2 regions of the Endozoicomonas sp. 4G genome follow, and region 1 is predicted to be linked to the other one. Evidence: predicted binding sites of a transcription regulator. Region 1 holds the regulator's gene; the other holds the start of a gene.
The links. The regulator PhoB, encoded in region 1, activates phosphate uptake and scavenging genes when phosphate is short. The targets are predictions, from matches to a motif close to TGTCATANNNNTGTCANA.

Region 1 (3,415 bases):
ATCCTTCAGAAACGGGCACTGCAGCAAAATGGCTTCCATCAGGGAGGTTCTGTTAATCTGCGGCGGTAGGCCCAGGGTCTTTGCGCGCAGTGTCTTGCCTCACAGCAGTCTTGTGGGCACTAACAGGGAGCTGCTGCAACTGGGCAGTAAACCCCTGGGTGAGTTTTTATTTAACCACCCTGGCATGCGCCGGGGGCCATTTGAACTGGCGGAACTGCCGGCTCGTCAGTTCAATCCTTATCTGGTGGAAAAATATTCAGACGAAACAGCCTGGGGAAGGCGGTCGTTATTTTATTTACACGAAAAGCCTATTTCTGTTTGTGAAATCTTTTTGCCAGACCTGCCTGGGCAGACAAATAAGCAAGAACTGGCTATGACCTGATAAACTGGCGATCAGTACTCAGCCATACAGCCAGCCAAACATTATGATGCAACTCAGGAAACCCATGCGGGGATTAGCGGGCACAAATGCGGTTCTACAGCGATTCCCCCGTTTGAAAGACTTTTTACAGCTGGCTCGACTCGATCGACCCATCGGTATCTATCTGTTGCTCTGGCCTACTATGTGGGCACTCTGGGTTGCTGCAGAAGGTGTGCCGGATCTGGCAAATCTGGTGATTTTTTCGGTCGGTGTGGTTCTGATGCGCAGTGCCGGTTGTGTCATCAATGACTTTGCCGACAGGAAAGTGGACGGTCATGTTAAACGCACACGTAACCGACCACTGGTGACGGGGAGAATTCGGGAAAAAGAAGCACTGATGTATTTTGCAGGCATGGTGCTGGTGGCTTTTATTCTCGTGCTCTTTACCAATACCCTTACGATTCAACTGTCTTTTGCCGCATTATTGCTGGCTTCGGCCTATCCTTTTGCAAAACGCCACACGCATCTGCCCCAGGTGGTATTGGGGGCTGCTTTTGGTTGGTCAATACCTATGGCTTTTGCGGCGCAGAGCGGAGTCCTGGGAAGCACTGCCTGGCTGATATTTCTCGCCAATCTGTTTTGGACGGTGGCCTACGATACTCAATACGCCATGGTGGATCGTGACGATGACCTGAAAGTAGGCATCAAGTCTACAGCGATTCTTTTTGGTGATATGGATAACCTGATCATAGGTAGTTTACAGGTGCTTACTCTGGTGACTCTGGCCATGGTCGGTCATCAGCTGGCGCTGGGTTTTCTGTACTTCCTTTCACTGACTGCGGTAGCAGCCTTTTTCGTTTATCAGCAGTGGCTAACCCGTCGACGTGAGCGTGAGGCTTGTTTCAAGGCATTTCTGAATAACCACTGGGTTGGGGCCATTGTTTTTGCTGGTTTGGTGGTGAGTTATTGGTGATCTCATGGCTGGAACCCCTGCTCTGCAAGGTCTGAAATAGTTGTCTTCATTCTCAAACTGTGATGTCAGTCTGGAGGTGTCATCTGCCTGTAACATTTCAAGAGTGTAATAGCCGGTGTATAGTGCGGTTGATTAAACTTTTGAAAAACAGCCCCGGCCTAAACGAGCCTGAGCTGACCAACACCCTGATATCACCGCCGCAGTCGAATTGATAGATAAGCAGGTAGAGATCAATGCCAGGAAAGACCATTCTGATCGTAGATGACGAAGCACCTATTCGCGAGATGGTGATCGTTGCTCTGGAAATGGCAGGGTACGACTGTCTTGAGGCGGCTGATGCGAAGGAAGCGCACTCTCTGATTGTGGATAATAAACCCGATCTGATCCTGCTGGACTGGATGCTGCCAGATGTCTCCGGCATTGAACTGGCCCGCCGTCTGAAGCGCAATGAGCTGACCTCTGAAATTCCCATCGTTATGTTGACGGCCAAGGGTGAAGAAGACCATAAAATCCAGGGACTTGAAACCGGAGCCGATGACTATATCACCAAGCCTTTTTCCCCCCGTGAGCTGGCTGCCCGCTTAAAAGCGGTGTTGCGCCGGGCAGGTGGGCTGGATAACCAGTCTCCCATTGTCATCAAGGGGTTGGAACTGGATCCTGTCAGCCACAGAGTCTCCATCGATGGCTCACCTGCTGAAATAGGCCCTACCGAGTACCGATTGCTACAGTTTTTTCTGACGCACCAGGAGCGTGCCTATACCCGTGGGCAGTTGTTGGATCAGGTCTGGGGAGGCAATGTCTACGTAGAGGAGCGAACTGTAGACGTTCACATTCGACGCCTGCGTAAGGCATTGGGTGGTAACTATGAAGGGTTTGTGCAAACCGTTCGTGGTACTGGATACCGTTTCTCAACCAGAGTCTAGCTTTCTAACCCTCTAACTCTCTTTTCCGCCCAGTTTTCAGCAGGTGTTTGTCCGGGAGTCATATGACAACAATTTCAAAAACCCATTTGCTGAGCCGCATGATGGCTTACCTGGTTGTTGGGTTTTCCCTGGGCTGGTTGGTTGGCGAGCCTTTTTTAGGGCTTTGTGTGGTGATGGGGGGCTATTTTGTCTGGAGTTTCCGACAGCTTTTCAAACTGCTGGACTGGCTCAATGACCCCAGGGCCAGAAGCAAAGAACCTCCCGAGAGTAAAGGATTCTGGGGTGAAATCTTTGATGGCATCTATCGTTTGCAGAAGCAGCACAGTCGCTCCCGGCAAAAGCTGACCGTAGTACTTGAGCGTATTCAGGAATCAACCGCTGCGCTTAATGACGGAGTTGTGATGATCGATAATCAGAGCAACCTGGAATGGTGGAATCCTGCTGCTGAAACCTTAATGGGTCTGAAGATGCCTGAAGATCAGGGGCAGTTGATTACCAACCTGCTGCGTGATCCGAGGTTTGCGGACTACTTTGAGCAGGGCGGTTATCAAAAAGCCCTGGAGATCCCTTCTCCGGTCAACCCGGATCATCAGCTGCAATTTAATATAACCGTGTATGGCAAAGGCAATCGTCTGATGACCGTGAGAGATGTCACGCGCCTGAATCAGCTGGAAGTCATGAGAAAGGACTTTGTTGCCAACGTATCCCATGAGTTGAGAACACCGTTGACGGTGGTATCCGGCTATCTTGAAACCATGCTGGACAGTTTGGGGCCGGATTCAGGTCTCCCTCCTGTCTGGGAGAAAGCACTGAACAGGATGCAGGAGCAGTCACTCAGAATGCAGAATCTGGTGGCAGACCTGTTGTTGCTGTCCAAGCTCGAATCGGCTGAAGCTCAGGCCGATGAAAACGGGGTTGATGTTAAAGCCATGCTGAACAGCATTGTTGAGGATGGGCGGGCACTCAGTGGTGAAAACCAGCACCAGATTTCACTGGATTGTCCTGAAGGTGTCTTTTTGGCTGGCAATAGCAGCGAATTACGCAGTGCCTTCTCGAACCTGGTCTTTAATGCCGTACGCTATACGCCGCTGGGCGGGAAGATACAGGTGAGCTGGTGGCAGGATAAGGAAGGCGGACACATGATGGTGGAAGATAATG
Region 2 (3,415 bases), 2.4 Mb from region 1:
TGATTTCCTGCTCTTCGGCTCGATTAATCCAGTCTGCCGCACTTTCTCCCCCGGTAGTGTTCATCCGCATATCCAGCGGGCCATCCTGCATAAAACTAAAGCCCCGCTCAGCGTTGTCAAGCTGAGGTGAAGAAACCCCCAGATCCAACAAAACCCCATCCACCTGCTGACCCGTAAGAGCCTCTTCCAACTCTGTAAAAGAGCCGTGGTATATGGAAAAACGGCTATCCATTCCGGCCAGCTCCTGTGCTGCGGCAATCGCCCTCGGATCTTTATCAATCCCTATCAGCCTGCCTTTGTCAGACAGCATTTCCAGAACTGCACGACTGTGTCCGCCCCGGCCAAATGTTCCGTCAACATAGAGACCGTCCGGGTCTGTCACCAACGCTTCAACCGCTTCCTTTAACAGCACGGTAATGTGCTGATCTGATTGCTCTTGCAATGTCATCTATCGTGCCCGGGCGTATACCCATTACAGGGACAAAGACTGGAGCTCAACCGGCACTTCAGTGGATTCACTGGCCTCTTGAAGATAATCGTCTCGCCGCTGGTTCCAGCAGGCTTCATCCCAGAGTTCAAACTTTTTGCCCTGCCCCAGCAGAATGCAGCGTTTATTCAGGCCTGCATAATCCCTGAGCAAGGGAGGTACTAAAACTCGGCCACTGCCGTCCATATCAATGTCGGTGGCGTGTCCGATAAGAAGTCTTTGTATTCGGCGTGTCATCGGATGAAAACTGGGCAGGGCTTCAATCTTTGCCTGAATGGACTCCCACTCATCCTGCGGATAAATCAATAGGCAGGGCTCGTCGGTATCGATGGTTGCCACCAAGCTGCCTTCACAACGATCCTTCAATACCTGCCGATAACGGGTAGGTACTGCAAGACGCCCCTTGGCATCGAGGTTGATGGCATTAACCCCTCGAAACAAACCGATTCCCCCAAGTCAAATCAGACAGAATGGCAGGCTGCAATCCGAAGAGAAAAAGTGTTCACCGACACCCTTCATCCCCACATCATGCTCATTAAACTCCACATTTATCCACTTTACTCCACTGAAGCACACTATAGGAACCTGAAAAACCCACGTCAAGGTCAGAATCTGTCTGACGAGTCAAAGAATTGACTTATCCGGAAAGCCGATAACCAGTGCCCTGCATCAAAAAAGTGCATAAAAATGAGCAGCTTGGAGAGAAGAATTGTTTAAGCCCATGAAGCATAAAAGCCGCCTGAAAAAATTGTAAAAATTTTAGACAACGGCCGACTCTGATGGACACAACCCCAACTATGACAAAAAAGGCTGCTGTGGTTCCGGGAATAGAAAGAGGAAGAAAAAGAAAGTCTCGAGCTGGCCTGTAAGCCGGGTTCTGTCCAACCTGTCAACAGGTCTGGGCAATCATTCATCTGGGATGTCTGTCACCAGACACCTCAAGCAACCTACCCGAATCCAGTGCGGGTCACACCTCAGGATTCCTATTTGGTCTTGCTCCAGGCGGGGTTTACCATGCCATGAACTGTTGCCAGCCATGCGGTGCGCTCTTACCGCACCCTTTCACCCTTACCGGTCACCGGATGGCGACTTAGGCGGTCTGCTCTCTGCTGCACTTTCCGTAGGCTTTCGCCCCCCAGGCGTTACCTGGCGCCTTACCCTCTGGAGCCCGGACTTTCCTCCACCAGCTACTGAAAACAGCATCTGACAGCGACTGCCCGGCCAACTCGAGGCGGCGAATACTACCGAATGATTTCCTTCACTGCAATTCATTCATTTCGCACTCTTAAAACATCAACAAAATATCAACCGGATGGCATTGTCATATTTCTGTAACCAACCAGTGTCATATTTCTGCAACCAAAATGTCATCTTGATTATTTACTGTTCACTTTTCTATTCACTCTGTAAAAGGAATCATTACTTATGGCCATTAAACCCCTCGCTGGCCTCGCCGTTGCAGCGGCACTGATCAGCACGCAGGCACAAGCCAAAACAGAGATTGAGTGGTGGCACGCCATGGGCGGTGCGCTGGGCACCAAAGTCAATGAGATTGCCGCAGACTTTAACGCCAGCCAGTCAGAGTATGAAATTAAGCCTGTCTTCAAAGGCAGCTATGCAGAAACCATGACCGGCGCCATCGCCGCCTTCCGGGCAAAAGAACAGCCAGAAATTGTGCAGGTATTCGAAGTTGGCACCGCCACCATGATGGGCGCGAAACAGGCGATTTACCCGGTTCACCAATTGATGGCGGACACTAAAGAGCCTTTTAACCCGGATGATTACCTTTCCGCTGTCACCGGCTACTACACCACTAACGAAGGCAAGATGCTTTCTCTGCCATTCAACAGTTCAACGCCCGTGCTTTATTACAACAAAGACATGTTTGCCAAGGCCGGTGTAAAGCAACCACCCAAGACCTGGAAAGAGATGGAAGCAGTCTCTCGCAAGCTACTGGCCTCTGGTGCAACCTGTGGTTTTAGTACAACATGGCAGTCATGGACCCAGATCGAGAACTTCGGCGCACGTAATAACATTCCGGTAGGCACCAGGAACAACGGCTTTGCGGGGCTTGATGCGGAACTGAAGTTCAACGACTCAAGGTTCGTTAACCATATCGATCGAATGGGTCAGTGGTCGAAAGAAGGCCTCTTTAAATACGGCGGTCGCCAAGATGAAGGTATGCCGCTGTTCTACACCCAGCAATGTGCAATGACCATGGGCTCTTCAGCCAGTCTTGCGGGCATTCAGGAGAACATGAAAGACGTTGATGTCGGCGTTGCCCAATTGCCTTACAATTCGGAGCTGGTTGCCAAACCACAAAACACCATTATTGGTGGTGCCTCGCTTTGGGTGCTTCGTGGCCACTCAAGTGAAGAGTACAAAGGTGTAGCCAAGTTCTTCAGCTATCTGTCAAGTCCGGAAGTTCAGGCCGACTGGCACCAGTTCACAGGCTACCTGCCCATCACCAAAGCCGCTTACGAGCTGACGAAAAAGCAAGGCTTCTACGAGAAGCATCCGGGCACCGACGTAGCGGTTCTGCAAATGACCTCTACCGAGCCAACGGTGAACTCAAAAGGTATTCGCTTCGGTAACTTCCTGCAAATCCGTGACATTATCAACGAAGAGCTGGAAGCGGTATGGGCGGGTGATGCCACCGCCCAGGAAGCCCTGGACAATGCTGTTCGTCGTGGTGGTGAGCAACTGCGCCGCTTTGAACGCACGCAGAAATAGCGAGCTTTGATGCGCTGAGTTTTTTCTCACTTTTTTCTCAGATACGCATTTTCCCCACCCTCATCCGGTGGGGAACTCGTTCACACACCCTGCTTGATTTTGGTATTTGAATGTCTTCACCCGTTGTTTTTAAGCACAAATGGCTTCCGGTTGCGCTCATCGCGCCTCAGCTGGTGATCACCCTGGTGTTCTTCA

Region 2: ugpB (sn-glycerol-3-phosphate ABC transporter substrate-binding protein UgpB) is a predicted target of PhoB. The motif match lies at 1,807-1,824, and genes of this name have one in related genera.

Annotation. Positions count from the first base shown of each region.
Region 1 covers NZ_CP082909.1:5,010,092-5,013,506, reverse strand. Annotated here, with positions in the region: gene K7B67_RS19710 (chorismate lyase) at 1-382, shown strand, start outside; gene ubiA (4-hydroxybenzoate octaprenyltransferase) at 447-1,334, shown strand; gene phoB (phosphate regulon transcriptional regulator PhoB) at 1,568-2,257, shown strand; gene phoR (phosphate regulon sensor histidine kinase PhoR) at 2,320-3,415, shown strand, end outside.
Region 2 covers NZ_CP082909.1:1,444,992-1,448,406, reverse strand. Annotated here, with positions in the region: gene rsmH (16S rRNA (cytosine(1402)-N(4))-methyltransferase RsmH) at 1-448, opposite strand, end outside; gene mraZ (division/cell wall cluster transcriptional repressor MraZ) at 473-928, opposite strand; RNA gene rnpB (RNase P RNA component class A) at 1,338-1,716, opposite strand; gene ugpB (sn-glycerol-3-phosphate ABC transporter substrate-binding protein UgpB) at 1,913-3,220, shown strand; gene ugpA (sn-glycerol-3-phosphate ABC transporter permease UgpA) at 3,331-3,415, shown strand, end outside.